DNA from 4 places in the Streptomyces sp. NPDC005775 genome. Region 3 is predicted to be linked to each of the others. Evidence: riboswitches for the same ligand, from Rfam matches in the RefSeq annotation. Region 3 holds a riboswitch; each other region holds the start of a gene.

Region 1 (7,110 bases), on a different contig from region 3:
CACCGCTTGTGAGCTGGCCCTTGAGCCGCCGAGCAGGGTGGACCAGGCCTCGAATTCACACTCCCGCAACGCGCCCGGAACCCGCCCGTATGCGACACGTGCGGCCCCGCGCACCCCCCTGCGGGCCCGTTCGGCGCAGAAGTCCGGCCCAGAGGGCCCAATTCCTTGTGAAGAAGTTCACGAACTTCGTCGCGGCGTGTCCCCGAAGCCGCCCGGAGGGCGGTTCGGAGCAGCTCAGAAGTGCAGGCCGGAGTGCCGATGAGCAGGGTTCGCGGGCCTCTGCCGACCCGCTCTAACGGGCCGCGTAGAAGGCGATGCCGTCGAGGATGTCGTGCTCGCTGACGACGACCTCCCGCGCCCCGGTCCGCTCCATCAGGGCCAGCAGGATCAGCGCCCCGGAGGCGATCACATCGACCCGGCCGGGGTGCATCGCACCGATCGCCGCTCGCTCGGCGTGGGTGGAGGCCAGGAGGCGTCCGGTGATCTCCCGGACCTGCTCCAGGGAGATCCGGGAGTGGTGGATCGCCTCGGAGTCGTACTCCTCGAGCCCCAGCGCGATGGCGGCCATGGTCGTGACCGTCCCGGCGAGACCGACGAGCGTGGCCGCCGAGGTGAGGGGAACCGTTTCCTCGGCAAGGTCCAGGGCGGCGTCGACGTCGGCCCGGATCGCGTCGATCGCGGCCGGCGCCGGCGGATCGCTGACGACACCGTCCCGCGTGAGGTGGCGCTCGGTCATCCGGACACAGCCGATGTCCACGGAGCGGGCGGCCCGCACCCGGTCGTCGCCGACGACGAACTCGGTGGACCCGCCGCCGATGTCCACGACGAGGTACGGCTTCGCGAGGTCGTCGCGCCCGGCGAGCTCCTTCGTGGCCCCGTCGAAGGAGAACTCGGCCTCCTGGTCGCCGGTGATCACCTCGGGCTCGACGCCCAGGATGTCCAGCACGCCCCGGACGAAGTCGGCCCTGTTCTCCGCGTCCCGGGAGGCGGAGGTGGCGACGAAACGGACCCGCTCCGCGCCGTGCTCCTCGATCACCGCCGCGTACTGCCGGCAGGCGGCGAAGGTCCGCTCCAGCGCCTCGGGGGCGAGCCGCCCGGTCCGGTCGACGCCCTGCCCCAGCCGGACGATCTCCATGCGCCGGTCGAGCTCGACGAGCTCCCCGGTGACGGGGTCGGCGTCCGCGACGAGCAGACGGATCGAATTGGTACCGCAGTCGATGGCTGCCACGCGTGTCATGAATACTCCAGAATCCAGCGAGCGGGGTCCGAGGGCAGAGCCCCCATCCAAGCCCCTCCGGCGATCGAGGAGCGGGAACCGGGGGCGGAGCCCCGGGTACGGACGGTCAGCCCTCGTCCGGCGCGCCGCACGGCGAAACGCACGGCCCCTTGCGCCACCACTCCGGCAGCATCGCGATCGCCTCGTCCCCGAGCGGGTTCACCCCGGGGCCCGCGGCCAGCGAGTGCCCGACGAGCACGTGCAGACACTTCACCCGGTCCGGCATGCCGCCCGCGCTCGGGAAGCCCTCCAGCACCTCGATCGCGTCACGCCGCGCGATGTAGTCCTCGTGCGCGGCCCGGTAGGCCGCGGCCAGCTCGGGGTCCGTGGCGAGGCGCTCGGTCATCTCCTTCATGACCCCGTTCGCCTCCAGCGTGCCGATCGCGGAGGCCGCACGCGGGCACGTCAGGTAGAACGTCGTCGGGAACGGCGTGCCGTCCTCCAGCCGGGGCTGGGTCTCGACCACGTCCGGGTTGCCGCACGGGCAGCGGTGCGCGATCGCGCGCAGCCCGCGCGGCGGGCGCCCCAGCTGCTGCTGGAAAGCGGCGATGTCCGCGTCGGTGGGCGCGGTGGACTCGGTCTGGGGAGGGGGCGTTTCCATGCCTGCCTAGGGATCTGATCGGACTGCTCGAACCACGGTTCTGCAGAGGTGAAGGGGATACGGCTCAGCCGCGGTCGGCGCTGTCGACGCCGTCCCACAGGTTGGAGTGCCAGGGCCGGTCGGTATCCTCCGGCTTCCCGTCGCGCTCCTTGACCGCGTCGGGGTCGACCACGGTGTAGCCGGTCTCCCCGGGAAGAAGGTAGTGCAGGTGCTCGCGGGCCAGCCGCTTGACGTACGCGTCGTCCTGGAGCCGCGCCTTCTCGTCGCGCAGCTCCTCGGTGCGGGCCTCGGCCTCCTGCGCCATCCGCTCCTGGTCGGCGATCTCGTCGCGCTGTGACACGTACTGCCGCATCGGGTACGCGAGGGCGACGATCAGCGAACAGACGATCAGGGCCAGGAACGCGGCCCGGCCGGTGAGCCGGGAGCGGCGGGCCTGCCGGCGGTTCTGGGAACGGTAGACGCGGGCCGCGGTCTGCTCACCGAGCAACCGCAGCCGGGTCGCGGTGGAGAACCGGTCCCGGTCCTTCGCGGCCATGTCTCCGCCTCCCCATTACGCACGTCCGTCCCCGCACACGGTACGGGACCGAGTGCGGGGACGGACGGAGGCCGGGGCACTTGACCCCGCCGGGCTTTGCCGGGCCTGTGTGTCAGCCCTTGAAGCGCGGGAACGCCGAGCGGCCCGCGTACACCGCCGCGTCGTCGAGGATCTCCTCGATGCGCAGCAGCTGGTTGTACTTGGCGACACGGTCCGAGCGGGCCGGGGCGCCGGTCTTGATCTGGCCGCAGTTCACGGCGACCGCGAGGTCGGCGATGGTGACGTCCTCGGTCTCGCCGGAGCGGTGCGACATCATGCACTTGAAGCCGTTGCGCTGGGCCAGCTCGACGGCGTCCAGCGTCTCGGTCAGCGAACCGATCTGGTTGACCTTGACGAGCAGGGCGTTGGCGGAGCCCTCCTCGATGCCACGGGCCAGACGCTCCGGGTTGGTGACGAAGAGGTCGTCGCCGACGATCTGCACCTTGGCGCCGATCTTGTCGGTGATGACCTTCCAGCCGGCCCAGTCGTCCTCGTACAGCGGGTCCTCGATGGAGACCAGCGGGTACGCGGAGACGAGCTCCTCGTAGTACTCGGTCATCTCGGCGGCCGAGCGGGACTTGCCCTCGAACTCGTACTTACCGTCCTTGTAGAACTCCGAGGCGGCCACGTCGAGCGCCAGCGCGATGTCCTTGCCCGGGGCGTAGCCGGCTTCCTTGATGGCCTCGACGATGAGGTCCAGGGCGGCGCGGTTCGACTCCAGGTTCGGCGCGAAGCCGCCCTCGTCACCGAGACCGGTCGACAGGCCCTTGGTCTTCAGGACCTTCTTCAGCGTGTGGTAGACCTCGGCGCCCCAGCGCAGGGCCTCCGAGAAGGACTCCGCACCGATCGGCGCGATCATGAACTCCTGGATGTCCACGTTGGAGTCGGCGTGCGACCCACCGTTGAGGATGTTCATCATCGGGACGGGCAGCAGGTGCGCGTTCGGGCCACCGAGGTAGCGGAACAGCGGCAGGTCCGAGGCCTCGGACGCGGCGTGGGCCACGGCGAGCGAGACGCCGAGGATGGCGTTGGCGCCGAGCGAGCCCTTGTTCTCCGTGGCGTCCAGGTCGAACATCGCCTGGTCGATCAGCCGCTGCTCGGTCGCGTCGTAACCGACGAGCTCCGGGCCGATCTGCTCGATCACGGCGAGGACGGCCTTCTCGACGCCCTTGCCGTGGTAGCGGTTGGGGTCGCCGTCGCGAAGCTCAATGGCCTCGAACGCGCCGGTGGAGGCGCCGGACGGCACGGCAGCACGGCCCGTGCTGCCGTCGTCGAGGCCGACCTCGACCTCGACCGTGGGGTTTCCGCGGGAGTCGAGGATTTCCCTGGCTACGACGACGTCGATGGACGGCACGAGGCATCTCCTTCTGGGATGTGACGCTGGTGGTGCAGGGTCGCTTTGGCCTTGCGCCAAGAGCCTAACCGGCCGGGCCGCCCCAACCGGCCGACCGCCCGTCCCCTGGGACGAAAAAGGACCCAAGGGCAGGCACAGCGGGGCAAACGGCCAGAATTTTACTGGCTAGTAACTACAACAGTTGAACGCTCACCGCCGAAACCGGCCGCCGCACCTCCCCCACACACCGGGGCCCCGGACCAGTACGCACGGGGGGAAGGTGCGCACCGGGCCGGGGCGGCCGGAGAGTTCAGCGAGGAGGGATCGCGACTACTTCGTCAGGTGGAGCTGCTGACCCGGGTAGATCAGGTCGGCGTCCGTGACGATGTCCTTGTTCAGCTTGTAGAGCTGCTCCCAGCCACCCTTGACCTTGTGGGCGGCGGCGATCTCGCTCAGGGAGTCGCCGGTGACGACCTTGTACTCGCCGTCACCCTTGGCGACCTTCTTGCCGGTCGGGGTGGTGACGGTCTTCTTCGGAGCGGCGGCGCGGTCCGAGCGGTTCGTGGCGGGGGCCTCGCTGCGCTCGGCCTTCTTCGGCTCGGCCTTCTGGGCCGGCGCCTCCTGCTTCGGGGCGGTCTCCGTCTTGGCGGCGGAGGAGCCGGTGTCGACACCCGGGTCGACACCGTCGTTGCTCAGGTTGCCGGCACCGGCACAGGACCAGGCGCCCGGGCCCTGCATGTCGAGGAGCTTCTCGGCGACAGCGATCTGCTGCGACTTGGTGGCCAGGTCGGCGCGGGCCGCGTACTGCGTACCGCCGGCGGCCGCCCAGCTGGACTGCGAGAACTGCAGACCGCCGTAGTAGCCGTTGCCGGTGTTGATGGACCAGTTGCCACCGGACTCGCACTGGGCGACGGCGTCCCACGTGGAGACGGAGGCGGCGGACGCGCCGGTCGCACCCATCAGGGGCACGGCGATGGCGGCACCGGCGACACCGGCGAGCGTGGCGATACGGACGGCCTTGGACGGGCGACGGTGCTTGTTGCCCTTGCTGTTGAGCAGCATCGAGACTTCTCCTCACCGACGCCTGCGAGGTGAGCTGTCGGGTTCGGGCCAAGTGAGTTGCCCGGTCGTGCGTCCTAGCGCTCGACTTCACCCCAAGCCGGTCCTGATGCGTCCTGTGACGATCGAGCCCGGCGCTTACCTGGGTCCCCCGCTCCTGCCTACGGCGCTTTACGCGTCTGTTCCCTTCGACCGACGGCAGGATTCGGCGTGACGATCGACGGGGCCCGCGGTGCGAGCGGTTCCGACCGTAAACACACTCAACCCGCATATCCAAAGATAGACATACCGCATAAACAGCCCTTACTTGCACCCCAGGGACCCCTGTTTGCGCAGGTGGGGACGGATGCGACGGGACCTCCCGGACAAGACACGCCAGTTCACGCAAAGAGACCCATGTCTCACTTGGTCAAAAGTGGGACATAGGCCTCTTAACTACCCCAAATTTCGAGGTATTTTCAGCTAATGATCAGACCGCACTCATTCGGCCCCCACGCCCAGATCGAGGCTCTGGCCAGGCAGGATGAGGTCCGGGTCGGAACCCACCTCCGCCTTGTTCGCCTCGTACAGGGCCGCCCACCCACCGGTCAGCTTCTGTGCGTCAGCAATCGCCCAGAGGTTGTCGCCCGAGCGAACGGTGTACGTGCCGTCAGCAGCCGGAATTTCGGTGTCGCGTGCGTCACCGTCACCTCGCGAGGCATGCCGCCCCGCGTCCCGGTCACTGACGCGGCCGCTCTCCCGGGCCCCCTCGGGGGCCGGCGTACCGCGGTGCTTGCCGGCCTTCTGCTGACCGCCGGAGGGGCCCTCCCCGGCATCGGAGGCTTCGTCCGCGGGCTCGGTGGAGGCGGTCGCGGAGGACGTGGCCGACGGGGACGCGGAGGCGTCCGGCTTCTCGCCCTCACCCTTCGACCCGTCTGCCGGCGCGGCCGGCGCCTCCGGTGACGCGTCGTCCGACGCGGTGGCGTCCCCCGAGGGATCGGCACTCGCGGACGGGTCCGCGCTCCCGGCGGGGTCGGCGGACGGCGTGCTGCCCGGATCCACACCCGGCAGACCGGTGTCCACGGCCAGCCCCGAGATGACCGCACAGCTCGGCCACGCCTTCGGCCCCTGGTCGTCCAGGACCTTCTCCGCGACGGCGATCTGCTGCGAGCGGCTGGCGAGGTCCGCGCGCTCGGCGTACGACTCGCCGCCGTACGACTTCCACACCTCCTGGGAGAACTGCAGTCCGCCGTAGTAGCCGTTGCCGAGGTCGGCGCTCCACATACCGCCGCTCTCGCACTCGGCCACCCGGTCCCAGGTCGAGGCGTCGGCGGCGTGCGCACCTGCCGCGCCGAGCAGCGGGATGGCGATGGCGGATCCGGTCACGCCTGCGGCGACGATGATCGCGGGTGCCTGCCGAGGGCGACGGTGTCTGCCGTTCGCGGAGCCCATGGGGATGCCTTCCGTGTGACTGACGAGTGACTGGTGAGTCGAACGGTGAACCTAGCGGGACTCGAACGTGTGTCACAAGTCGATGCAGCAGAGATCACGTGAAAGTCACAGTGTTGACAGAGTGTCACCTTTGGCGAGGGCCGGCCCCGGCGTGAACTCCACCGGCAGCGTGCGCAGTCCGCGCATGATGAGCCCGCCACGCCACCGCAAATCGGCAGGTTCCCCCGCAAGTCGCAGGTCGGGGAGGCGCTTCAGGAGGGTGGCGAGGGCGGCCTGCCCCTCCAGCCGGGCGAGCGGCGCTCCCAGGCAGTAGTGAATGCCGTGACCGTAACCGAGGTGCTGGTTGTCGCGCCGGGAAAGGTCGAGCGTGTCCGGCCCGTCGAAGCGTTCCGGGTCCCGGTCGGCAGCCGCGAGCACGACGAGCACCGGGTCGCCCGCGCCAATGCGTTCACCGCCGATCATCAGCGCCTCGGTGGCGTACCGCCAGGTCGCGAGCTCCACCGGACCGTCGTACCGCAGCAGTTCCTCCACCCCGGTGGCCAGCAGCTCCGCCTCTCCGGCGGCCAGGGAACGCTGGAGCCGCTCGCGCTGCTCCGGGTGGCCCAACAGGGTGTGGACACCGTTGCCGATCAAATTGACCGTGGTCTCAAAACCAGCAAATAGGATGATAAAGGCCATCGCGGCGGCCTCGTTCTCCGTCAGGTGTTCACCGTGGTCGCTCGCCCGGATCAGCCCCGAGATCAGGTCGTCCCCCGGGTTCTCACGTTTGCGGTGGATCAGTTCGAGGAGATAGCCCCGCATCTTCTTCACCGAACGGGCCACCCCGCCGCGAGGGC
Region 2 (7,110 bases), on a different contig from region 3:
CCGGTCGACGTAGTCGTGATGGGTGAAGCGGTGGACGTCCTTGGCGGAGAGCCGGGGGTAGGGCGCGAAGAAGCGGTAGTACTTCGACTCGTCGGAGACCTGCTCGTAGAAGCTGACCAGCCGGTCGGCATCGTCCGTGGTGATGGGCCTGATGCGCGCGGTGCCGCCGTCGCGGAGCACCACGTCCGCCTCCCAGTGATCGGGGTAGGCGTGATGCGGACTCTGCTCCGGAGAGGGCTGCATGGGCAAAGCGTACGACTCCGGCAGCGGTCGCGTGGGGCCCGGGGCCGGGGCAGTCTGAGGGTGGCCGGGCGACGGTGCGGCGCGGGTGGTAAGCGGTCCGCGGGTCGGCCGGGAGCATCGCGCACTGCATGAGAGACTGGTCTAGACAACCATTGATTCGTGAAGGGCAGAACCATGGCTGAGCGCCGCGTCAACGTCGGTTGGGCCGAGGGCCTGCACGCCCGCCCCGCTTCCATCTTCGTCCGTGCCGCCACGGCTTCCGGCATCCCGGTGACCATCGCCAAGGCCGACGGCAACCCGGTGAACGCGGCCTCCATGCTCGCGGTGCTCGGTCTCGGCGCGCAGGGCGGCGAGGAGATCGTGCTCGCCTCCGAGGCCGACAACGCCGAAGCCGCTCTGGACCGTCTGTCCAAGCTCGTCGCCGAGGGGCTCGACGAGCTTCCGGAGACCGTCTGACCCGGACAGGTCACACACGCGGGAATTCCTGCGAAAGAGCCGCGGCACCCCCGACCGGGAGCCGCGGCTCTTTTGTTCAGATTTGTTCAGCAAAGAGGCGTGGACCGCCGAAGAGCCTCACCGGGCGAATTCGGGCAGCGGAAACAAAGGCCGCAGGGAATGCCTGTTCTTTGTATACGGCACAATTGTTAATGTCGGCCGCTCGGGGTGTTTACGGCATGTTGCGAAGTCCTCACCCGGTCGGGGCGGGCCGCTGCGGTGTCCGGCCGGCCGGGGCGGCGCGGACGGTACGCGGCAGTGGCCCGCTCCGCGTGCTGGGCGGTCAGGGCCCTCGCCCTCTCCGCGTCACCGCGCGCCACGGCGTCGACGATGGCTCCGTGCTCGGCCCAGGAGTCGGCCGGACGGGCCGGGTGCTCGATCGCGAACATCCAGGCGGTCTTGTGCCGTAGTTGGGTGAGCAGCGCGATCAGGCCGGGGCTGCCGGAGGACTGGGCCAGCGTCTCGTGGAACCAGACGCCCAGGGAGCGCAGGTCCTCGCCCTCTCCCCGGCGGGCACGCTCCTGGCCGAGCCTGACCAGGCCGCGGAGCACCTTCAGGTGCGCGTCCGTACGGCGATGGGCCGCGCGCGCCGCGCCCAGCGGCTCCAGCAGCATCCGGACCTCCAGGAGGTCGGCGGCCTCCTGCTCGGTGGGCTCGGCGACGCAGGCTCCGGCGTGTCTGCGGGTGACCACGAAGCCCTCGGACTCCAGGGTGCGCAATGCTTCCCGTACCGGCACGCGGGACACCCCGTAACGGCGTGCGAGCACCTCCTCGGTGAGTCGGCTGCCACGCTCGAAGACACCCGAGACGATGTCTTCACGGATTGCCGTGCATACCGAATGCGCCGGAATGCGCATGTCCGAACCTCCGCCTTAATCCCCGCGAAACACGGCCGATCGACGCCTGTCCTGCGACTCTATTGCAATGCGGTCGCATTTCCGACGGCGGGTGGAAATTCATGAATATCTTTTGGCATCCGGCCGTTCGGGCACGGCCCGTGCGGACCGTCCCGGAACGCGGACACGACGAAGGCCCCGGCGTGAGCCGGGGCCTTCACCGAGAAGTCTTCGTCCCGGTCAGACCGAGACGCCATGGGCGCGCAGGTAGGCGACCGGGTCCATGTCGGAGCCGTACGAGGGGGTGGTGCGGGCCTCGAAGTGGAGGTGCGGGCCGGTCGAGTTGCCGGTCGAGCCGGAGAGACCAATCTGCTCGCCGCCGCCGACGCTCTGGCCGACGGTCACACCGATCGAGGAGAGGTGGCCGTACTGGGTGTACGTGCCGTCCGTCATCCGCAGCACGATGTTGTTGCCGTACGCCCCGCCCCAGCCGGCTTCGACGACCGTACCGGCGCCCACGGCGACGACGGAACTGCCGGACGCGGCGTGGAAGTCGATGCCGGAGTGGCTGCCGGAGGACCACATGGAGCCGCTGGACTGGTAGCCCGTGCTCACGTAGGAACCGGCGACGGGGAGCTGGAAGGAGCCGAGCCGGGTGCGCTCGGCGGAGCGGGCGGCGCGGGTGGCGCTCTCGCGGGCCTCCTCGGCGCGGGCGGCGGCCTTCGCCTTCGCGGCGGCCTTGGCCTTGGCGGCCGCCTTCGCCTTGGCCTCCGCCTTCTTCGCCTCGGCCTTCTTCTTGGCTTCGGCCTTCTTCTCCGCAACGTCGGCCTGGTGCTGCTGGGCGTCCGCCTGTGCGTCGATCCGCTCGGCCAGGGTGCCTTCGATGGCGATGATCTGAGTGAGGCCGGTGTCGCTGACGGCGGGGGTCTCGGTGTCCGCGGCGAGGGCCGGGGAAGCCAGTCCTCCGATGACGCCGGTGGTGGCCAGAGTCGCGATGCCGACGGCCTTCGCGCCGGTGCGCGTCAGACGGCTCGGGGCACGGTGCTTCCCGGTGGCACGGGTGAACGCCATGAAGTGGCTGGTCCTTTCCTTCCTTCTCGCCTACCGGGTTAGCTGACGGGTTCGGAGCAGGAAGGTCTCCTACGGATCCCCCGGCCTCGCACGAGGCTCAGGCATCCGATTCACCCCAGGGACTACGTGGGTCCCCGGCTCCCCTGGCTCGCGCCTGACGGGGACTCGGCGATGACTGCCCGGTACGTCACGGATGCGGCATACGAGTGACGGACAGCCGAGCCGACGCTAGACGGGGGCACTTCCCGCCACCAAACGGACAGGCCGTTTTGTAGCGCATCCCACAGGGCAGACGGGCAACCTCTCCCACAAAGCAGACAAACCGGAAGGTCCTGACGGAGACCGCTCCGCCAGGACCTTCCGGTGACCCATCCGTTTGCCCGGGTATCGGGTGAAGTGACCGCTCGGCTCAGCCGGTCACGACCGACACCTCACCGATACCGAGCGCCCGGACGGGGTCGGCGATCCGCGCGGCGTCCCCGACCAGGACCGTGACCAGCCGGTCCTCCGGGAAGGCGTTGACGACGGCCGCCGTCGCCTCCACCGTGCCGGTGTCGGCGAGGCGGGCGTAGAGATGCGCCTGGTAGTCGTCCGGGAGGTGCTGCTCGACCTGGTCGGCGAGGGTGCCCGCGACGGAGGCCGCCGTCTCGAACTTCAGCGGGGCCACACCCACGAGGTTCTGCACGGCCGTCTCGCGCTCGGCGTCCGTCAGCCCTTCGGCCGCGAGCGTCCGCAGGACCTTCCACAGGTCCTCCAGCGCCGGGCCGGTGGACTCCGTGTCCACGGAACCGCTGATGGCGAGCATCGCGGCGCCCGTCGCCCCGGAGGCGGAGTCCGGGGCCGAGGAGCGCAGCACCTGGGCGAAGGCCCGCACGCCGTACGTGTAGCCCTTCTCCTCGCGCAGTACCCGGTCGAGCCGGGAGGTGAGCGTGCCGCCCAGGCAGTAGGTGCCGAGCACCTGGGCCGGCCAGACGCTGTCGTGCCGGTCGGCGCCGATGCGTCCGATCAGCAGCTGCGTCTGCACCGCGCCGGGACGGTCCACGATGACCACCCGGCCCGTGTCGTCGGCGGTGATCGGCGGGACGGGGCGGGGCTCGGCGGTGTTGCCCGACCAGTCACCGAGGGTGTCGGCGAGCAGCGCGTCCAGGTCGATGCCGGTGAGGTCCCCGACGACCACGGCGGTCGCGGTGGACGGGCGGACGTGGGCGTCGTAGAAGGCGCGCACGGCCGCGGAGTCGATCCGGGCCACGGTCTCCTCGGTGCCCTGCCGGGGGCGCGACATGCGGGCCGTGGCCGGGAAGAGCTCCTTGGAGAGCTGCTTGGCGGCACGGCGGGCCGGGTTGGCCTGCTCGTGCGGGATCTCGTCCAGCCGGTTGCCCACCAGCCGCTCGATCTCGCTGTCGCTGAAGGCCGGGGCCCGCAGCGCCTCGGCGACCAGGCCGAGCGCCTTGGCCAGCCGGGAGACGGGGACCTCCAGGGAGACCCGGACACCGGGATGGTCGGCATGGGCGTCCAGGGTGGCGCCGCAGCGCTCCAGTTCGGCCGCGAACTCCTCGGCGCTCCGCTTGTCGGTGCCCTCGGACAGGGCACGCGACATGATCGTGGCGACCCCGTCCAGGCCCTCGGGCTCGGCGTCCAGCGGCGCGGCGAGGAAGATCTCGACGGCGACGACCTGCTGGCCCGGGCGGTGGCAGCGCAGCACCGTGAGGCCGTTGGGCAGGGAGCCGCGCTCGGGTGCGGGGAAGGCCCAGGGCCTGGCCGTGCCAGGGGCGGGCTGCGGGTGGTACTCCATGGAAACTCCAGTCGCGGCAGCGTCGGTCACTTGTCCGCTCCTTCGGGCGCGTCGGTGTCGGTGGAGGCGTCCGCTTCCGCCTCTTCGGCGGACTCCGCCGGTTCGACGGGCTCGTAGACCAGCACCGCCCGGTTGTCGGGCCGCAGCTGGGCCCGGGCGGCCGCCTTGACCTCCTCCGCGGTCACGTCGAGCACGCGGTGCACGGCGGTCAGGGCGAGCTGCGGGTCACCGAACAGCACGGCGAACCGGCACAGTTCGTCGGCGCGGCCCGAGACGGTGCCGAGACGGTCCAGCCACTCGCGCTCCAACTGGGCCTGGGCGCGCTCCATTTCCTCGGGCGTGGGGCCCTCCTCGGCGAACCGGGACAGCTCCTCGTCGACCGCGGTCTCGATCTGCGCCACCTCGACACCACCGGACGTCTTGACGTCCAGCCAGCCGAGCGAGGGCGCGCCCGCGAGCCGCAGCAGCCCGAATCCGGCCGCGACGGCCGTCCGGTCGCGGCGGACCAGGCGGTTGTGCAGCCGGGACGACTCGCCGCCGCCCAGAACGGTCAGCGCGAGATCCGCGGCGTCGCACTCGCGGGTACCGTCGTGCGGCAGCCGGTAGGCGGCCATCAGCGCGCGCGCCGGCACCTCCTCACGGACCTCCTCGCGCAACTGGCCGCCGATGACCTCGGGCAGCGCGCCGTCGCGCGGCGGCTGCTTGCCGTCGTGCGAGGGGATGGTGCCGAAGTACTTCTCGATCCAGGCGAGCGTCTGGTCGGGATCGATGTCGCCGACGACGGAGAGCACCGCGTTGTTGGGCGCGTAGTACGTCCGGAAGAACGTCCGCGCGTCCTCGAGTGTCGCGGCGTCCAGGTCGGCCATCGAGCCGATCGGGGTGTGGTGGTACGGGTGGCCCTCCGGGTAGGCGAGAGCCGTCAGCTTCTCGAAGGCGGTGCCGTACGGGACGTTGTCGTAGCGCTGGCGGCGTTCGTTCTTGACGACGTCGCGCTGGTTCTCCATGGACTCCTCGTCGAGCGCGGCGAGCAGCGAGCCCATCCGGTCCGCCTCGAGCCACAGCGCGAGCTCCAGCTGGTGCGTCGGCATCGTCTCGAAGTAGTTGGTCCGCTCGAAGCTGGTGGTCCCGTTGAGGGAGCCGCCGGCGCCCTGCACCAGCTCGAAGTGTCCGTTCCCCTTGACCTGGCCGGAGCCCTGGAACATCAGGTGCTCGAAGAGGTGAGCCAGGCCGGTGCGTCCCTTGACCTCGTGGCGCGAACCGACGTCGTACCAGAGGCACACCGCGGCGACCGGGGTCAGATGGTCCTCGGAGAGCACCACGCGCAGGCCGTTGGCCAGACGGTGCTCGGTCGCTGTCAAGCCGCCGGAGCCGGCCTGGGCTGTGGCCGTGTGACCCATGGGCATGTACGTCCCTTCGATCGCGATACTGGTTTTACTGCGAGACCTGCCACTGTAAGCAAGCGCACCGACACCTGGCGAAGTTCCCGTGCCGCGAAAGTTCGCGGGAAAGAGGGTTCCGACCCCTTCGGGACGGGTGGAGAACGCCCTTTGGGACGGGTCGAGGTCCGCGTTGTCAGTGGGGCGGTCCACAATGGTGCGCGTCAGAACCTGAGGTTGCCCGAACAGAATCCGTGAAGGAGTCGCAGCAGCGATGGCCCGCCGCAGCACGAAGACCCCGCCGCCGGTCGACTTCGAGGAGAAGATCCTCGACATCGACGTCGTCGACGAAATGCAGGGCTCCTTCCTCGAGTACGCGTACTCGGTGATCTACTCACGGGCCCTTCCGGACGCCCGTGACGGCATGAAGCCGGTGCACCGCCGCATCGTGTACCAGATGAACGAGATGGGCCTGCGCCCGGACCGCGGCTTCGTGAAGTGCGCCCGCGTGGTCGGCGAGGTCATGGGCAAGCTGCACCCGCACGGCGACGCGTCGATCTACGACGCGCTGGTGCGGATGGCGCAGCCGTTTTCCATGCGGCTCCCCCTCGTCGACGGGCACGGGAACTTCGGCTCGCTCGGCAACGACGACCCGCCCGCCGCCATGCGGTACACCGAGTGCCGGATGGCCGACGCGACGTCGCTGATGACGGAGTCGATCGACGAGGAAACCGTCGCCTTCCAGTCGAACTACGACGGCCAGGAGCAGGAGCCGGTCGTTCTCCCGGCTGCCTATCCGAACCTCCTGGTCAACGGCACGACCGGGATCGCGGTCGGCATGGCGACCAACATGCCGCCGCACAACCTGGGCGAGGTCATCGCCGCCGCCCGGCATCTGATCAAGCATCCGGGCGCGGACCTGGAGACCCTGATGCGGTTCGTCCCCGGTCCCGACCTGCCGACCGGCGGGCGGATCGTGGGCCTGGGCGGCATCAAGGACGCCTACACGGGCGGCCGCGGCTCGTTCAAGATCCGCGCCACCGTGGCCGTGGAGAACGTCACTCCGCGCCGCAAGGGCCTGGTCGTCACAGAACTGCCCTTCACCGTCGGCCCGGAGAAGGTGATCGCCAAGATCAAGGACCTGGTCTCGGCGAAGAAGCTCCAGGGCATCGCCGACGTCAAGGACCTCACCGACCGCTCGCACGGGCTGCGTCTGGTCATCGAGATCAAGAACGGCTTCGTCCCCGAGGCCGTGCTGGAGCAGCTCTACAAGCTGACGCCGATGGAGGAGTCCTTC
Region 3 (7,110 bases):
TTCCGCCTCCACCAGCCAGTCGATGGCGTTCACCAGCCGGCCGACCGCGGTGGCGTTGCCGCCCGCCGAGCGGTTCTCGCCCTCGTCGGTGGCCTCGACGGTGACCTCGATGCGTGGGCGCCCCTCGATGATCACCCGGTGGGCACCGGCGCCGTCGGGCGGCGACGGCCAGTCCGGGGCACACAACGGATGGATACGGGTGATGTGCTCGATGACGATGCGGGGCTCGCCCTCGACGATGCCCTGGACCTCGAAGCGGACCGCGCCCTGGGTGCCGGCCTCGAACGCGCCCATCGTCCTGGTGGTGACGGTCGTCTCGAGCGCCCGGCGGGACATGGTCTCGCGGATGTCGTCCAGCTCCACGCCCAGGGCCCGGGCCATCAGGCGTATCTGCCCACCCCACACCATGGTCGGGACGGAGGCCGCGAGCATGAGGGGTTCGTACTCCATGGGGTGCCCCATGCCGATGAGGTGGCGGACCGAATCGGGCTGGTCGTACGTGGAGTAGTCGAAGATCTCCTGGCAGCGGATCGCGTCGATCGTGGTGCCGAGTCCGCTGATGAGCAGGGGCAGGACGTCGTTGCCCCAGCCGGGGTCGACGCCGGAGACGAAGAGCGAGCCGCCGCCACCGGTGACGGCGGCGAGCACCGGTTCGCGCAGCTCGGCCGGGGCGCTCCGCTGGTCGTAGAGCGCGTACAGGGCGGGGGTGACGACGACGGCGCCCCCTGCCACGGCCCTGGTGATGTCGGCCAGGGCCTCATCGGGGCGGATGTCGCCGGAGGCCGCGTACACGACGGCGCGCGGGGCGGTGGCGAGCACCGCGTCGACGTCGTCGGTCGCGGTGACGCCCAGATCGCGGTCCAGCCCGGCGAGGGCGCCCGCGTCGCGGCCCACTTTCGCGGGGTCGTGGACGAGTACGTGCGCGAGTTTCAGGGCCGGATGGGCCTCGACCGCGCGGATGGCCGCGCGGCCGACATTGCCGGTACCCCAGACCACCGTGGAAATCATGCGGCGGAGGGTAGCGCGCGGGATGAAAGGTTCATAGTGCCATCGCGCACCGGGTTGGGAGTGGGCCGGCGATGACCTCGCGTCCGCAGTACGCGGGTCCGGGACCGGGAGGAGCCGGCCCGTGCGGGGCAGGGCCCGCGTGGCATGACAACAGGGGTGGAAGGGAGCGGGTCAGCTCCCTTCCACCCCTGTTCACGGCTCCCCGCGCGGCGGGACCGCGGTGGGGTCAGTACGCCCCGAAGACGTTGTCGATCGAGCCGTACGTGGCGGCGGCGTAGTTGCACGCGGCGGTGATGTTGGCGACGGGGTCCAGGATGTCCAGCGAGGTGCCGGGCACGTGGAAGGCGTCGAACGTGGGCTGGATGACCTGGAGGAGCCCCATGGACGGGGTGCCCGCGACGGCGTTCGAGTCCCAGTTGTTGACGATCTGCGGGTTGCCCGAGGACTCGCGCAGGATGTTGCGGTGGATGCTGTCGTAGCTGCCGGGGATGCCGTGCTCGGCCATGACGGCGAGCGACTCCTTGATCCAGCCGTCGAGGTCGTCGGTGTACGCCGTCGCGGTCTGCGCGGGGGCGGTCGAGGCGGTCTCCTCCGCGACGGGCGTCACGGTCGTCCGCTGGGAGCGGTCGGCGCGGTCGGTGCTCTCGGCCCGGTCTGCCGACGGCTGCGAGGCGCTGCCGGACGTGTTCTCCGCCTTGAATTCGCTCTTGGTCGCGGCCTTGGGGGCGGCGGCCGTGGACTTGGCGCCGATGGTCAGCTTCAGGCCCGGGTGAATCAGGTCGGGGTTGCCGCCGACCACGTTCCGGTTGTCCTTGTACAGCTGCTCCCAGCCGCCACTGAGGGAATGCCCCCGGGCGATCTTGGAAAGCGAATCGCCGGAGACCACGGAATAGGTGGTGGACTCGGCCTTCTGTGCGGCAATTTCCTTGCCGGCCACGGAAGTCGGCGCTGCGGTCTTTTCCGCGACGACCGACTTGACCGGGGCGGCGGAAGCCGATCCGGCAGTCAGCAGGGGGAGCGCGAGAACGGCTCCGCCCGCGCTCACGGCGATGAAACCGCGCGTCAGGGTGCTGGACTTGAAACGACGGTGGTGACCCTTGATGGGCATGGCGCTTTTCCTCTCCGCCGCCTGCGAGGTGAGCTGTCGGGTTCGGACTGGAGATGTCCGGTCGCACATGGCGACTTCACCCCTAGCCGCTCCGGATTTCCGGACCGGCGGCAAACCTGGGTCCCCCGCTCCTGCCGTACGTGAGTGGTGTCGGGTTACCGGACGGCGGCAGGATTCGGCGTTCCATCCGGATTGACGGTGACCGTAAGCGAGAAAGGCAGAGCGAAACAAGCCCGGAATTCGTGATCACAATTGACGCGCAAGATCAATCAAAGGAAATGTGCGACACCGGTCACATCGGCGCGGGCCGACTTTCTTGGGACATCTGGGAACCGGCCCTTCCGGTTCCGCGTCCGGGCCGGGAAACGTGACGCTGGCCACTGTGTCCGAAAGGGGCGTTTTGACGGTTTCAAGGACGCGTGACCCGAAGGAGCGCAGCCCTCGTCCTGCGCTTGTAATTAATGCGACAAATTACTCTATTTGGACATTACGAAACGGCTGAAGGCTGCGTGGTGACGGCGGCACGGCTGCGCGCCACCACGACCGGAGAACCGTCGCCCGGGGCGGACAGGATGTCCGCGTCGAGCGCGTACAGCTCCTTCACCAGGGCCTCGTCGACCGTCTCGCGAGGGGCGCCGCGGGCGATGACGCGGCCGGCCTTCATGGCGACGAGCAGGTCGGCGTACCGGGCGGCGGCGGCGAGGTCGTGCTGGACCATGACGACGGTGCGGCCGGTGGCCGCGACCTCGCGCACGAGCTCCAGGACCTCGACGGCATGCCCGAGGTCGAGGGCGCTGGTCGGTTCGTCCAGCAGGACGACCGGGGTCTGCTGGGCCAGCACCATCGCGAGCCAGCAGCGCTGGCGCTGACCGCCGGACAACCGGTCGAGGCGCTCCCCCGCCAGTGCGGTGGTGCCGGTGGCGGCGAGCGCCTCGCGTACCGCCTGCTCGTCCTCGCGCGACCACTGGCGCAGCAGCCCCTGGTGCGGGCTGCGGCCGTAGCGCACCAGACCGGCGACGGTGACCGCCTCGGGGGCGCGCGGCGACTGGGGCAGCAGGGCGACATGGTGGGCGGCCCTGCGCCGGCCGGTCTCCCAGATGTCCGTGCCGCCGATCAGGACCGTGCCGGACTCGGGGCGGTGGAGCCGGGCGACGGTCCGCAGCAGGGTCGACTTCCCGCAGCCGTTGGGGCCGACGATCGCGACCACCTGCCCGGCGGGGACGGTGAGGTCGACGTTCTCGACGACGGGACGGCCGGGGTATCCGGCGTGCAGGCCACGGACTTCGAGGCCCGCCTTCGTACCGGTCGGGTTCTCGGTCATGTGCGGCTCGCTTTCTCGGTCATGACGGTTCACGCTTTTCCGGCGGCCAGGTCGGGCCGCAGCAGTACCCACAGGAGGAAGGGGCCGCCGAGGACGCTGGTGACGACCCCGACGGGCAGTTCGACCGGAGCGGCGACACGTCCGATCGCGTCGGCCGCGGCGATCAGCGCGGCTCCGGTCAGCGCCGAGCCGGTGACCGGGACGCGGGTGGGACCGGTCAGCCGCTGGGCGAGGATCGGGGCAGCGAGCGCCACGAAGGCGATGGGGCCGCCGACCCCGACGGCCGTACCGGCCAGCAGCACGGCCAGGCCCAGCGCGACGGTACGCACCCGCCGCAGGTCGACTCCGAGGGAGCTCGCCACCTCGTCGCCGAAGCGCAGCAGTTGAAGGCGGTGGCCGGCCGCCAGTGAGAGCGGGACGAGGAACAGCAGGGCCACGGCCAGTGGCATGCCGGCGTCCCAGTCGCGGCCGTTGAGGCTGCCGACGGCCCAGAGGAACACGCCGCCTGCCGTGTTGTCGTTCTCGCGCGACATGATGAGGTCGCTCACGGCGCCGATGAAGGTGGAGACGCCGATCCCGGCCACCAGCAGTCGGTAGCCCGCGCTGCCCGCTCCCCCGGCGCACAGGACGACCACGACAGCCGCGCCCACGGCACCGATCGGACCGAGCCACCAGTTGCCGACCATGCCGGTGGCGGAGCCCGCGGCGGCGGCGACGACGGCAGCGGTGGCGCCCTCGTTGACACCGACCAGGTCCGGCGTGGCGAGCCGGTTGCCCGCCAGGGTCTGGGTGAGACAGCCCGCGATGCCGAGGGCGGCGCCGACCAGCAGGCCGGTGAAGACGCGGGGCAGCCGGAAGTCCCGCACGATCATGACGGTGCCGGCATCGCCGGTTCCGAGCAGTCCCGAGAGGGTCTGCGACAGGCTCATGCCGGTCGAACTCGCCATGACTCCCAAAGTGATGAGGACGGCGAGCAGCGGGAGCAGCAGTGCGGCGGCGAGCGCGCTGCGCCGCGGGAGGAGCCAGGACAGCGTTCCGGTGCGGAGCACGACGCTGTCGGGCGGGGTCACGTCCGTCATGCCGGGACTCCCGCCGTGGACAGCCGGGAGGAGCGGGCGATCCACACCAGCAGGGGGCCGCCGACGAAGGCGAGCAGCACGCTGACCGGGGTCTCCCAGGGCCGGATGACGATCCGAGCGAGGACGTCCGCGATGATCATGATGTCGGCCGCGATCAGGGCGGACAGGACCAGTTGTGCGGCCATCCGGGCTCCGGCCAGCGCCCGGGCGGCGTAGGGCGCGAACAGTCCGAGGAAGGCGATGGGCCCGGCCACGGCGACGGCGCAGCCTGCGAGCAGCGAGACGGCCCCCGCCACGACGAGCCGGATCCGGCCCGGGTGGTGGCCCAGGGAGCGGGCTCCGTCGTCCCCGAGTCCGAGCGCCGCGAGCGGGCGGGCGCAGCCGAGGGCGGTGAGCAGACCCACCGCGATCAGGGGCAGGAGGGGCAGCAGGTCGGAGATCTCGATACCGGCGAGCGAGCCGATCGTCCAGTAGCGGTAGGTGTCGAAGGTCGACTGAGTACCCAGCAGGACGTACGAGGTGAGCCCGTGGAAGGTCGCGCCCAGCGCCGATCCGGCCAGAACCAGCCGCAGCGGGGATCCGCCGCCGCGTCCGGACGCGGCGAACAGGAGGACCGCCGCGCTCGCGACCATGCCTCCCGCCAGGGCCCAGACCAGCAGCGAGGCGGGTGAGTCCGCACCGAAGAAGGTGAGCCCCAGCACCACGGCGAAGGCGGCTCCCGAGTTGACGCCGAGCAGCCCCGTCTCGGCGAGGGGGTTGCGGGTGGCGGCCTGCAGGAGACACCCGGCCGTCCCCAGGCACGCTCCGACCAGGACCGCGGCGAGCGTGCGCGGCAGGCGTACGTCCACGACGGCCAGGCGCAGTTGCGCGTCCGCGCGGGCGGCCGGGTCGCCGACGAGGTAGTCCCAGGCTCCGCCCGCCGAACTGGACCCGGTGCCGATGAGCAGGGACAGCAGGACGAGGGCCGGCAGCAGGAGCACGAGACCGGTGGCCGCCCACACAGCGGCGCGTCCCTCCCGTGGCGGGATTTCGGCGGGGCGGGCTCCGGTGACGGGGCGTCCCCCTTGCACGATCGACATATGGTTAGCCTAACCTAAGTACACCGGACGGTCGGCGACGGGTCCCAGGGCTCCGCCCTGCCCTGAAACGGCGTCAATCGCCGTGCCCCGTCCCCCGTCGGCGCGGCGGAACACCCGCCCGGACCGTCCTCATCACTCGAACGCAAACGGAGATTCCAGGCCATGGCGCCGAATTCGACCTTCTCTTCCCGTGGCCTCGTCCGCCCGTCGGTGACCGCCTCGCTCCTAGGCCTCTGCGCCCTGGCGATGACCGCCTGCGGATCCTCCGGGGCATCGGACACATCCGACAGCACGGCCGCCTCCACGTCCTCGAAGACGGCCCAGCTGACAGATGCGACCGGGACGTCGGTGAAGGTCCCCTCGACGCCGCAGCGTGTGGTGGTCCTCAGCGAGATGGACCTGGACGCGGCCCTCGCGCTGGGCGTGAAGCCGGTGGGCCTGACCGCCGGCCGCGGCCAGAAGGGCGCCCCCGGCTACCTCGCCGACCGGGCGAAGGGCATCCCCGTGGTGGGCGCGGTCACCGGCCCCGACATCGAGAAGGTCGTCCAGGCGAAGCCGGATGTCATCCTCGCCGGTCAGCTCGCCGACGAACAGGTCCTGCAGCAACTGCGCAAGGTCGCGCCCACGGTCGTCACGATCGACGGCACCAAGGACTGGAAGAAGGCGCTCTCCCTCACCGGCAAGGCACTCGGCCGCGAGAACGAGGCCAAGTCGTTCCTCACCGACTACGACACCCGGGCCGCCGCCCTCAGGAAGGACCTTGGCGCGCAGGCGGGCAAGAGCGTGTCCGTCGCCCGCTACTCGGCCAAGGGCTCGGCCGTCATGCAGCAGGGCGTGTTCATCAGCGACGTCCTGGGGGACCTGGGCTTCACCCGCCCCGGCATCCAGAACGAGAAGGGCGAGGGCCACTCCACGCCGATCAGCGACGAGAACCTCAAGGAGATCGACGGGGACTGGCTCTTCATCGGCACCCTCACCTCCACGGGATCGGACCAGGCCCTCGTGGGCGAGCTGTCCGAGAAGCCCGCGTACAAGCAGCTGGGTGCCGTGCGCAACGGCCGGGCGACGGTGATCGACGGCACGAAGTGGACGAGTCTGGGCGGCGCGCAGGCGGCCGTCTCGGTGCTCGACGACATCCGCAAGGCCATGGTCAAGTGAATCCCGAACCGGAACTCACCGGCCGGCTCGCCCTCGTGACGGGGGCGGGCCGCGGGATCGGCGAGGCAGTGGTGCACGCCCTCGTCGAACGCGGCGCCCGCGTCCTGGCCACCGACCTCGCACCCGAGGGCGTCGCCGCCCTCGCCGGGAAGTACGGCGAGCGGGTCGCGGCCCGCACGCTCGACGTCACGGACGCCGCGGCCGTCGAGGCCCTCGTCGCCGAGGCCGAGGACACACTCGGCCCCTTGGACATCGCGGTCAACGTCGCCGGAGTGCTGCGGTGTTCGGCGGTCGCCGAGCTTACGGACGAGGACTGGGCGGCCACCTTCGCCGTCAACACCGACGGGGTGTTCCACG
Region 4 (7,110 bases), on a different contig from region 3:
CGTCGGGATGCTGTGGCGGAGCAGGACGCTCCGCGTCGTCGCCGTCTTCACCGTGCTGGCGCTCTGCGGTCTGGTGATCCTCGCCCTGGTCCGTGACCAGACGGGGACGCAGGGGTTCCTCGTGGGGCTGGGTCTGGCCGTGCTGCCGGTCCCGGTGCTGATGACGGCGTTCCGCTGGCTCGACCGCGTCGAGCCGGGCCCATGGCGCACCATGCTGTTCGCCTTCGCCTGGGGAGCCTGCGCGGCAGCCCTGGTCGCGATCCTCGCGAATTCCTTCGCGACGCGGTGGATCGCCACCGCCACGGCCGACCCGGGCAGCGCGGACACGCTGGGCGCCACGGTCATAGCGCCCGTCGTGGAGGAGAGCGCCAAGGCCGCGGCCGTACTGCTCATCTTCCTGTTCCGCAGACGGGACTTCGGCGGGATCGTGGACGGCGTGGTCGTCGCCGGTTTCACCGCGACGGGGTTCGCCTTCACCGAGAACATCCTCTATCTGGGCAATGCCTTCGGCGAGGACCAGCAGCTGAACTCGGGGTTCGCCTCCGTGACCGTGGCGACGTTCTTCGTCCGGGCGGTGATGTCGCCGTTCGCCCATCCGCTCTTCACCGTGCTGACCGGCATCGGTTTCGGCATCGCGGCGAGCAGTGCCCGCCACCAGCGGGTCCGGCGCCTCGCGCTTCCGCTGCTGGGCCTGCTCCTCGCGATGGGCATGCACGCCCTGTGGAACGGGTCGTCCTCGTTCGGCCCGTACGGTTTCTACGCCGTGTACGGGGCCTTCATGGTCCCGGCCTTCGGGCTGGTGACCTGGCTGGCGATCTGGGCCCGCCGACGCGAGCTGCGTACCCTTGGCGTCGAGCTGCCGGCGTACGCCGCGGCCGGCTGGCTGTCCCCCGCCGAGCCCCTCGCCCTCTCCTCGATGCGGGCCCGCGGCATGGCCCGGGACATCGCACGCCAATGCGCGGCGGCAGCGGCCACGGGCGGCCCGTTCAGCAGGCCCCGAGGCCCCGCGAACCACCCGGCATACGCTCCCGCGCACGCTCGCCACGCTGCCCACGCCCACCCCCACATATCCGCGGCGACGCGGAAGGAGGTGAAGGCGCGGGGCAGGCAGGCGGCACGGACGGTCGCCGAGTACGAGTCGTTCGCGACCTCGCTGGCTTTTCTGCGCCGACAGGCCCGCCGCGGCACGGCGGGCCCGGACTTCGCCGAACGCGAGCGGGAGTTGCTGCACCACCTGTGGCAGCGCAGGGAGACCGCCGGCCCCGCGCTGGCGCACGCGGCGCAGGCCACGGGCCGTTTGCGCCCCCGGTTCACGCCGGCGGCGCACCAGCCGTACCCGCACCCCGCGCACCCGTACGCCGGTCAGCCCTACAGCGCGCCGCCGTACAGCGCACCCACGTACACGCACGCGCCGTACGCGAACGCGCCCTACACGCACGCGCCTGACAACCGGCCCCGGCCCCCCTACACGAACCCGCCGGGGTAAACCGGGCGCGCGGCTCAGGCGGAAGCCTCGGTGAGGGCCGCCAGCTCCTGGTCCGTGAGCCGCAGACCGGCGACGGCCACCAGCGCGGGAAGCTGCTCGACGGTACGGGCGGAGGCGATCGGCGCGACGACGGTCGGCCGCGCGGCCAGCCACGCCAGCGCCACGGTCGCGACCTCCGCATCCCGCTCCTGGGCCACCCTGTCGAGCGCGGCAAGCACCTTCCGGCCGCGCTCCGACTCCAGGTGCGTGCCCGCGCTGCCGGCCCGGGCGCTCTCCACGGCCGTACCCGGGCGGTACTTGCCGGTGAGGAACCCGGAGGCGAGGGCGTAGTACGGGACGGCCGCGAGCCCGGCGTCGGCGGCGGTGTCCTGGAGCTCGCCCTCGTACGTGTCCCGGGAGACGAGGTTGTAGTGCGGCTGCAGGGCCACGTAACGGGCGAGCCCTTCGCGCTCCGAGAAGTCCAGCGAGGCGCGCAGCCGCTGCGGGCTGATGTTGGAAGCGGCGATCTCGCGGACCTTGCCCTCCTTCACCAGCTGGTCGAGGGCGGTGATGATCTCCTCGACCGGGACCGTCTCGTCGTCGAAGTGCGTGTAATACAGATCGATGTGGTCGGTGTCGAGCCGGCGCAGCGACTCCTCGGCGGCGGCCTTGATGGTGGGGGCGGAGAGCCCCTTGTACGCGGGGTGGGCGCCGGCCTTGGTGGCCACGACGATGTCGGAGCGGTTGCCGCGCGCGGCGAGCCACTTGCCGATGAGGGTCTCGGACTCGCCGCCCTCGTTGCCGGGGACCCAGGCCGAGTAGGCGTCGGCGGTGTCGACGAAGTTGCCGCCGGCCGCCACGTAGGCGTCGAGGACGGCGAAGGACTGTGCCTCGTCGGCGGTCCAGCCGAAGACGTTGCCCCCGAGGGCGAGGGGGAAGACCTGAAGGCTCGACGAGCCGAGCTTGCGGAGAGAAGTCATGGGGGAATAACCGCTTCCACCGGCTCCACTATTCCGTGGCCCGTACATCTGAACGGCCGCGACGTACGAACGGGCGCCGCGTACGGACGGCCGCGACGTAGGAACGAGCGCCGCGTACGGACGGCCGCGACGTAGGAACGAGCGCCGCGTACAGACGGGCGGGCACGTACGGACGGCCGCGACGTACCAACGGGAACAGACCGGCAGCCCTGACGTCGGGGGGTGAGCGTCAGGGCTGCCGGGGTTTCAGGGGCCGGGAATCCGGCGGGGGAACGGTCTCAGACCGTGAGGCCCCGGGCGCGCAGCCAGGCCATCGGGTCGATGCCGGTGCCGTCCGCGGTGTGGACCTCCAGGTGGAGGTGCGGTCCGGTCACGTTGCCGGTCGCGCCGACGCGTCCGATGGTGTCACCGGTGGTGACCTTCTGGCCGATGCTGACATCCATCGAGGACTGGTGGCAGAACCACAGTTCCGTGCCGTCCTCCAGCTCCAGGACCGTGCGGTAGCCGTAGGAACCCGAGTAGCCGGCCGACTTGACCGTGCCGCTGTGGATCGCCTTGATCGGCGTACCCGTCGGCGCCGCGAAGTCGAGGCCCGTGTGGTAGCCGGAGGACCACATCGATCCGGCTTCGCCGAAGGTCGAAGTGATCGTGTACGAGGAGGTGGGGATGGCGTAGCTGGCGGCGAGCTTGGCGAGGCGCAGTGCCTCCGCCTTCTTCGCCGCCTCCTCCGCCGCCTTCTTCTTCTCTGCGGCGATCTTGGCCTCGGCGGCGTCCTGCTGCTTCTTCGCCTCGGCGGCCGCCTTCTCGGCGGCGGCCGTCTCCGCTGCCGCCTTGACCTCGGCGTCGGCCGCGTCCTGCTGCTGCTCGGCCTGCTGGAGGATGCGGGCGCGGAGCGCCTCACCCGCGTCGGTGGAGCCCTGCTCGGCCTCGGCGGTGGTGATGCCGGCGGTCGTCAGCGGGGCTGAGGCAACCACGGCCTCCTGGGCCTCGGCCTCGGACCCGCCCGAGAACAGTGCGCCGACGCCGGGGAGGGACTTGGCGTCGGGAAGGTTGTCCGCGATGGAATCGGGAAGGGAGATGGAGACCGGCGGCTTGCTCTGGGCGGTGGCCATGCCACCCGCACCGACGGCCGCGATGACGCCGACGCCGAGGACGGTGGAGCTACGGGCCAGACCATTGCGCTGCTTGGCGACGCGGTGCTTGCCGCGGACGGGGCGGACGGACTCCTCGGTGGGGTTCCATTCCTCCCAGGCCCGCTCGGGCCCGGTCTCGTCGGCGCGGAAGTCGTTGCCGAAGTCGCTGCCCCGATCGGTCCCGTAGTCGGTCGCGTAGTCGGCCCCGTACTCCGTACCGAAAGCGGTGGCGGGCCGGGTCGCGAAGTCATCGACGTACTCGGACCCGAACCGGGAGGGAGCTTCGGGGGCAGGCTTGTTGGACGCCACGGGGGCGCACTCCTTTCCTTCCTTCTCGCCTACCGGGTTAGCTGACGGGTTCGGAGCAGGAAGGTCTCCTACGGGTGCCTCCGTCTCACGAACAAGACAGAGATGCCCGATTCACCCCATGTAGGTGGTTCCCCGGTTCCCTTGCGGAATTCGGCGCTCGCGCACGGTGCCGCCACTGACGGCGGCTGGGACAACCGCGCTGCGTTATCGAACGTTAATAGACACCGGGGTCCGATTCCAAGCCGTTCCCACTGATCGTTCACGTCTTTGGCCTGGACTTTACGGGACACAACCGGGTGGAATCGGGCGAGTTGATCGCCCCTCATCCGGTACCCATTTTCTGACGTTGCGTCAATCGTTATGCGGAGGGGTGCCCTTCGATTACGGACGGTGGCATCGGCGTCAACCGCTCGTTCCCGGCCCGCTCCGGCGCCGGGCTCACCCGCCGCCGCCCCCGAGTCCGACGATCTTCACGGTTCTGCGCCGGTCCGGCTGCCCCTCGGCGGGACGGGCGACCGCGAGGAGCGCCATGTCGTCCGTCGACTCGCCCCCCGTGTGCAGGCGCACGTCATCGGTCAGCGCGGAGAGGAGCTCCTCCGGCCCCGGGAAGATCCGCCCCCGCAACCGCTCGGCAGGGTCGTAGAAAACCCCTCCGGCGTCGCGGGCCTCGGAGAGGCCGTCCGTGTAGAGGAGGAGCGTCGCGCCGGCGGGCAGGTCCCACTCGTCCGCCCGGTCCGGCCACACCCCCAGGTCCATCCCCAGCGGCAGCGCGGGCAGCGACGGCCCGAGCACCTCCAGCGCCCCGTCCGAGTGCAGCAGCAACGGGTCCGGGTGGCCGCGGTTGACGATCCGCACCCTGGACTCACCCGGCGGAATCTCCGCGAGCACGGCGGTGACGAAGCCCTCGACCGCGTCGAGGCCGCCACGCCGGCTCGACTCCCGCGCCAGTGCGCGCTCCAGTCGCCGCGCCACATCCTCCAGGGTCTCCGCCTCCTCGGCGGCCTCCCGGAAGGCACCGATGACCACCGCCACCGCCTCGACGGCGTCCAGCCCCTTGCCCCGCACGTCCCCGACCACCAGCCGCACGCCCCGCGGGGTGTCCGTAACCGAGAACAGGTCACCGCCGACGAACTCGTCCGCCTGGGCCGCCTCGTACCGGGCCGCCACATGCAGCCCGCCGATCCGCTCGGACGGGGTCGGCAGCACGGCCCGCATGGCCGTCTCCGCGATGACGCGTGCCGAGGCCAGTTGCTCGTTGCTCCGGCGCACCACCCCGTTGATCACGACGGCGAGCACGGAGACGGTGAGGACGGTGAGCAGTTCGATGACGGGCACGACCTGGAACAGGGTGCCGCTGTAGGCCCGCAGCCCCACGACGGCCAGCAGCGCGGCGACACCTGTACCGATGGTGGCGGCCAGCGAGAAGAACGGAGCGGCGATCAGCGGAGCCGCCGCGTACAAGGGGATGGCAGTGAACTTCGGTGGGCTCACGGCATCGAACAGCACACCCCCGACGATCATCACGGCAGGGAGCGCCCGGACGAACCGGCGGGTCCGCACACCCCCGGCGCGCCTTCGCCGCCGCTTCTCCCGCTTCCCCACCTGCTGGTCTCCTGCCCGGCGCATCCACGGCCGCGGACGGTACCGCGCACCACCCCCCAGACTTACCGGAGCAGGGATCGCGATGCGACTCCTCGTCGGCCAATGGGGGTACGCGTACGCGCTGTGCGGCTCGCACCGAGCGACCCGGCGGGCCGACGGCGTAAAACGAATCAGGCCCGGCACGCTGTATGCATGCCGGGCCTGATTCTTCAGTAGCGGGGACAGGATTTGAACCTGCGACCTCTGGGTTATGAGCCCAGCGAGCTACCGAGCTGCTCCACCCCGCGTCGGTAAACACAACTCTACGGCATGTTCGAGGCACTCAAGACCACCCGGCGCGTACGCCCGCGCGCACGTCCCGGCAGCCGGGGTCTGCTCGACCGCGCAGCGCCCACATGCCCTCCCGGAGCACCTGGACACCTGCGCGCGTCCACCGGACGTTCGTCCCCAACCACCGGGCACCAGAGGGCGGATCGGTGTCGGCGACCTCGAACAAGAGCGCGTCGGGCCCGCTTTGGGAGGCGAACGCATGTCCACATCCCCGGACAGCTCCCAGACGGTCACCCGGAATGGCCCCGGTGGATCCCTTGGAGGCCGCTGCGTGTTCTCCGTCCGGAACGTCAAAGTGTTGGAAACGAGAAGGTGTTGCAAGGAACACGTGTTCTGCCGCAAGGTAACTGCTGCATCCCCCGGACCGGCGGGCTGCCCGTGCGAGCAGGCCCTGGAGCGCGCAGTCGCTCCGCCGGCCGCTCCCGTGTCTCTCATCGCAGCCTGTCTGGAGGGCCCTCGACGATGACCGCACCGCTCACCCCCGCCCCTGCCCCTGCCCCGGCCACCTCGGCCACCCCGCCCTCACCCGTACGCGGCGCCGTCATCAGTGGCGTCATCGGCGGCCTGATGGGTGCGGTGATGAGCGCGGCGGTGAACTACGCCGCCATCGGCCTTCCGGACAGCGAATCGGTCAACGCGCTGAACCACGCGATATCGGGTCTGATCAGTGGGTTCATCGCGGGCTTCATAGGAATCCTGGTGCACAGCCGAAAGGCCTCCGCGGCCGCACGTGCGGCGGAGATCGCACCCGCGCCCGCGGCCTCGCAGCCGGCCGAGCCCGCGGAGCGGTCCGCCGACGCGGCCTCCGCCGCCACCCCCGCGCCGGAGAAGTAGCCACCGCACTCCAGGCCGCGCCGCGTCGCACCGCGCCCGCCCGTCCCCTCTCCCCCTCTTGGCGGAACAAGGGAAACTCCAACGGGCGAACGCATAAATGCGGTGATATGACTGATTTCAGATTCAGTCATTCGACAGGAATCAGTCATTCGACGCGGCGCCTGGAGTGGACCGATGGACGATTACCCCCTGCTCAACCTGTTCTGGACCATGCTCTGGTTCTTCCTCTGGATCATGTGGCTCTTCCTTCTGTTCCGGGTCATCATGGACATCTTCCGCAGTGACGATCTCGGCGGCCTGGCCAAGGCCGGCTGGCTGATCCTGGCGCTGGTACTCCCGTATCTCGGCGTTCTGATCTACGTGATCGCCCGCGGCAAAACCATGGGCCAGCGCGATCTGAAGGACGCGAAGGACCGTGATGCGGCCTTCAAGGCGTACGTGAGAGATGCCGCGGGCA

Evidence for each region. A riboswitch is a leader RNA that binds a small molecule or an ion and turns the genes downstream of it on or off. The one in region 3 is predicted to bind cyclic di-AMP.
Region 1: another riboswitch for cyclic di-AMP. It lies ahead of ACFYPA_RS30080 (transglycosylase family protein); the one in region 3 lies ahead of ACFYPA_RS21050 (transglycosylase SLT domain-containing protein).
Region 2: another riboswitch for cyclic di-AMP. It lies ahead of ACFYPA_RS32560 (M23 family metallopeptidase); the one in region 3 lies ahead of ACFYPA_RS21050 (transglycosylase SLT domain-containing protein).
Region 4: another riboswitch for cyclic di-AMP. It lies ahead of ACFYPA_RS19665 (M23 family metallopeptidase); the one in region 3 lies ahead of ACFYPA_RS21050 (transglycosylase SLT domain-containing protein).

The regions. Positions count from the first base shown of each region.
Region 1 covers NZ_JBIAIU010000015.1:143,454-150,563, reverse strand. The annotation lists gene ACFYPA_RS30100 (Ppx/GppA phosphatase family protein) at 293-1,237, opposite strand; gene ACFYPA_RS30095 (DUF501 domain-containing protein) at 1,344-1,877, opposite strand; gene ACFYPA_RS30090 (septum formation initiator family protein) at 1,942-2,412, opposite strand; gene eno (phosphopyruvate hydratase) at 2,525-3,805, opposite strand; gene ACFYPA_RS30080 (transglycosylase family protein) at 4,115-4,846, opposite strand; cyclic di-AMP (ydaO/yuaA leader) riboswitch at 4,851-5,022, opposite strand; gene ACFYPA_RS30075 (transglycosylase family protein) at 5,324-6,274, opposite strand; gene ACFYPA_RS30070 (cytochrome P450) at 6,380-7,110, opposite strand, start outside.
Region 2 covers NZ_JBIAIU010000018.1:24,334-31,443, reverse strand. The annotation lists gene ACFYPA_RS32575 (GNAT family N-acetyltransferase) at 1-243, opposite strand, end outside; gene ACFYPA_RS32570 (HPr family phosphocarrier protein) at 418-699, shown strand; gene ACFYPA_RS32565 (GntR family transcriptional regulator) at 888-1,595, opposite strand; gene ACFYPA_RS32560 (M23 family metallopeptidase) at 1,815-2,645, opposite strand; cyclic di-AMP (ydaO/yuaA leader) riboswitch at 2,658-2,826, opposite strand; gene ACFYPA_RS32555 (pitrilysin family protein) at 3,055-4,437, opposite strand; gene ACFYPA_RS32550 (pitrilysin family protein) at 4,464-5,840, opposite strand; gene ACFYPA_RS32545 (DNA topoisomerase IV subunit A) at 6,088-7,110, shown strand, end outside.
Region 3 covers NZ_JBIAIU010000009.1:11,574-18,683, forward strand. The annotation lists gene ACFYPA_RS21045 (dihydrodipicolinate reductase) at 1-1,008, opposite strand, end outside; gene ACFYPA_RS21050 (transglycosylase SLT domain-containing protein) at 1,235-2,116, opposite strand; cyclic di-AMP (ydaO/yuaA leader) riboswitch at 2,122-2,307, opposite strand; gene ACFYPA_RS21055 (ABC transporter ATP-binding protein) at 2,604-3,437, opposite strand; gene ACFYPA_RS21060 (FecCD family ABC transporter permease) at 3,467-4,516, opposite strand; gene ACFYPA_RS21065 (iron ABC transporter permease) at 4,513-5,595, opposite strand; gene ACFYPA_RS21070 (iron-siderophore ABC transporter substrate-binding protein) at 5,758-6,753, shown strand; gene ACFYPA_RS21075 (2,3-dihydro-2,3-dihydroxybenzoate dehydrogenase) at 6,750-7,110, shown strand, end outside.
Region 4 covers NZ_JBIAIU010000008.1:20,618-27,727, forward strand. The annotation lists gene ACFYPA_RS19655 (PrsW family glutamic-type intramembrane protease) at 1-1,486, shown strand, start outside; gene ACFYPA_RS19660 (aldo/keto reductase) at 1,501-2,445, opposite strand; gene ACFYPA_RS19665 (M23 family metallopeptidase) at 2,724-3,887, opposite strand; cyclic di-AMP (ydaO/yuaA leader) riboswitch at 3,899-4,053, opposite strand; gene ACFYPA_RS19670 (PP2C family protein-serine/threonine phosphatase) at 4,326-5,513, opposite strand; tRNA gene ACFYPA_RS19675 (tRNA-Met) at 5,703-5,776, opposite strand; gene ACFYPA_RS19680 (hypothetical protein) at 6,282-6,653, shown strand; gene ACFYPA_RS19685 (SHOCT domain-containing protein) at 6,828-7,110, shown strand, end outside.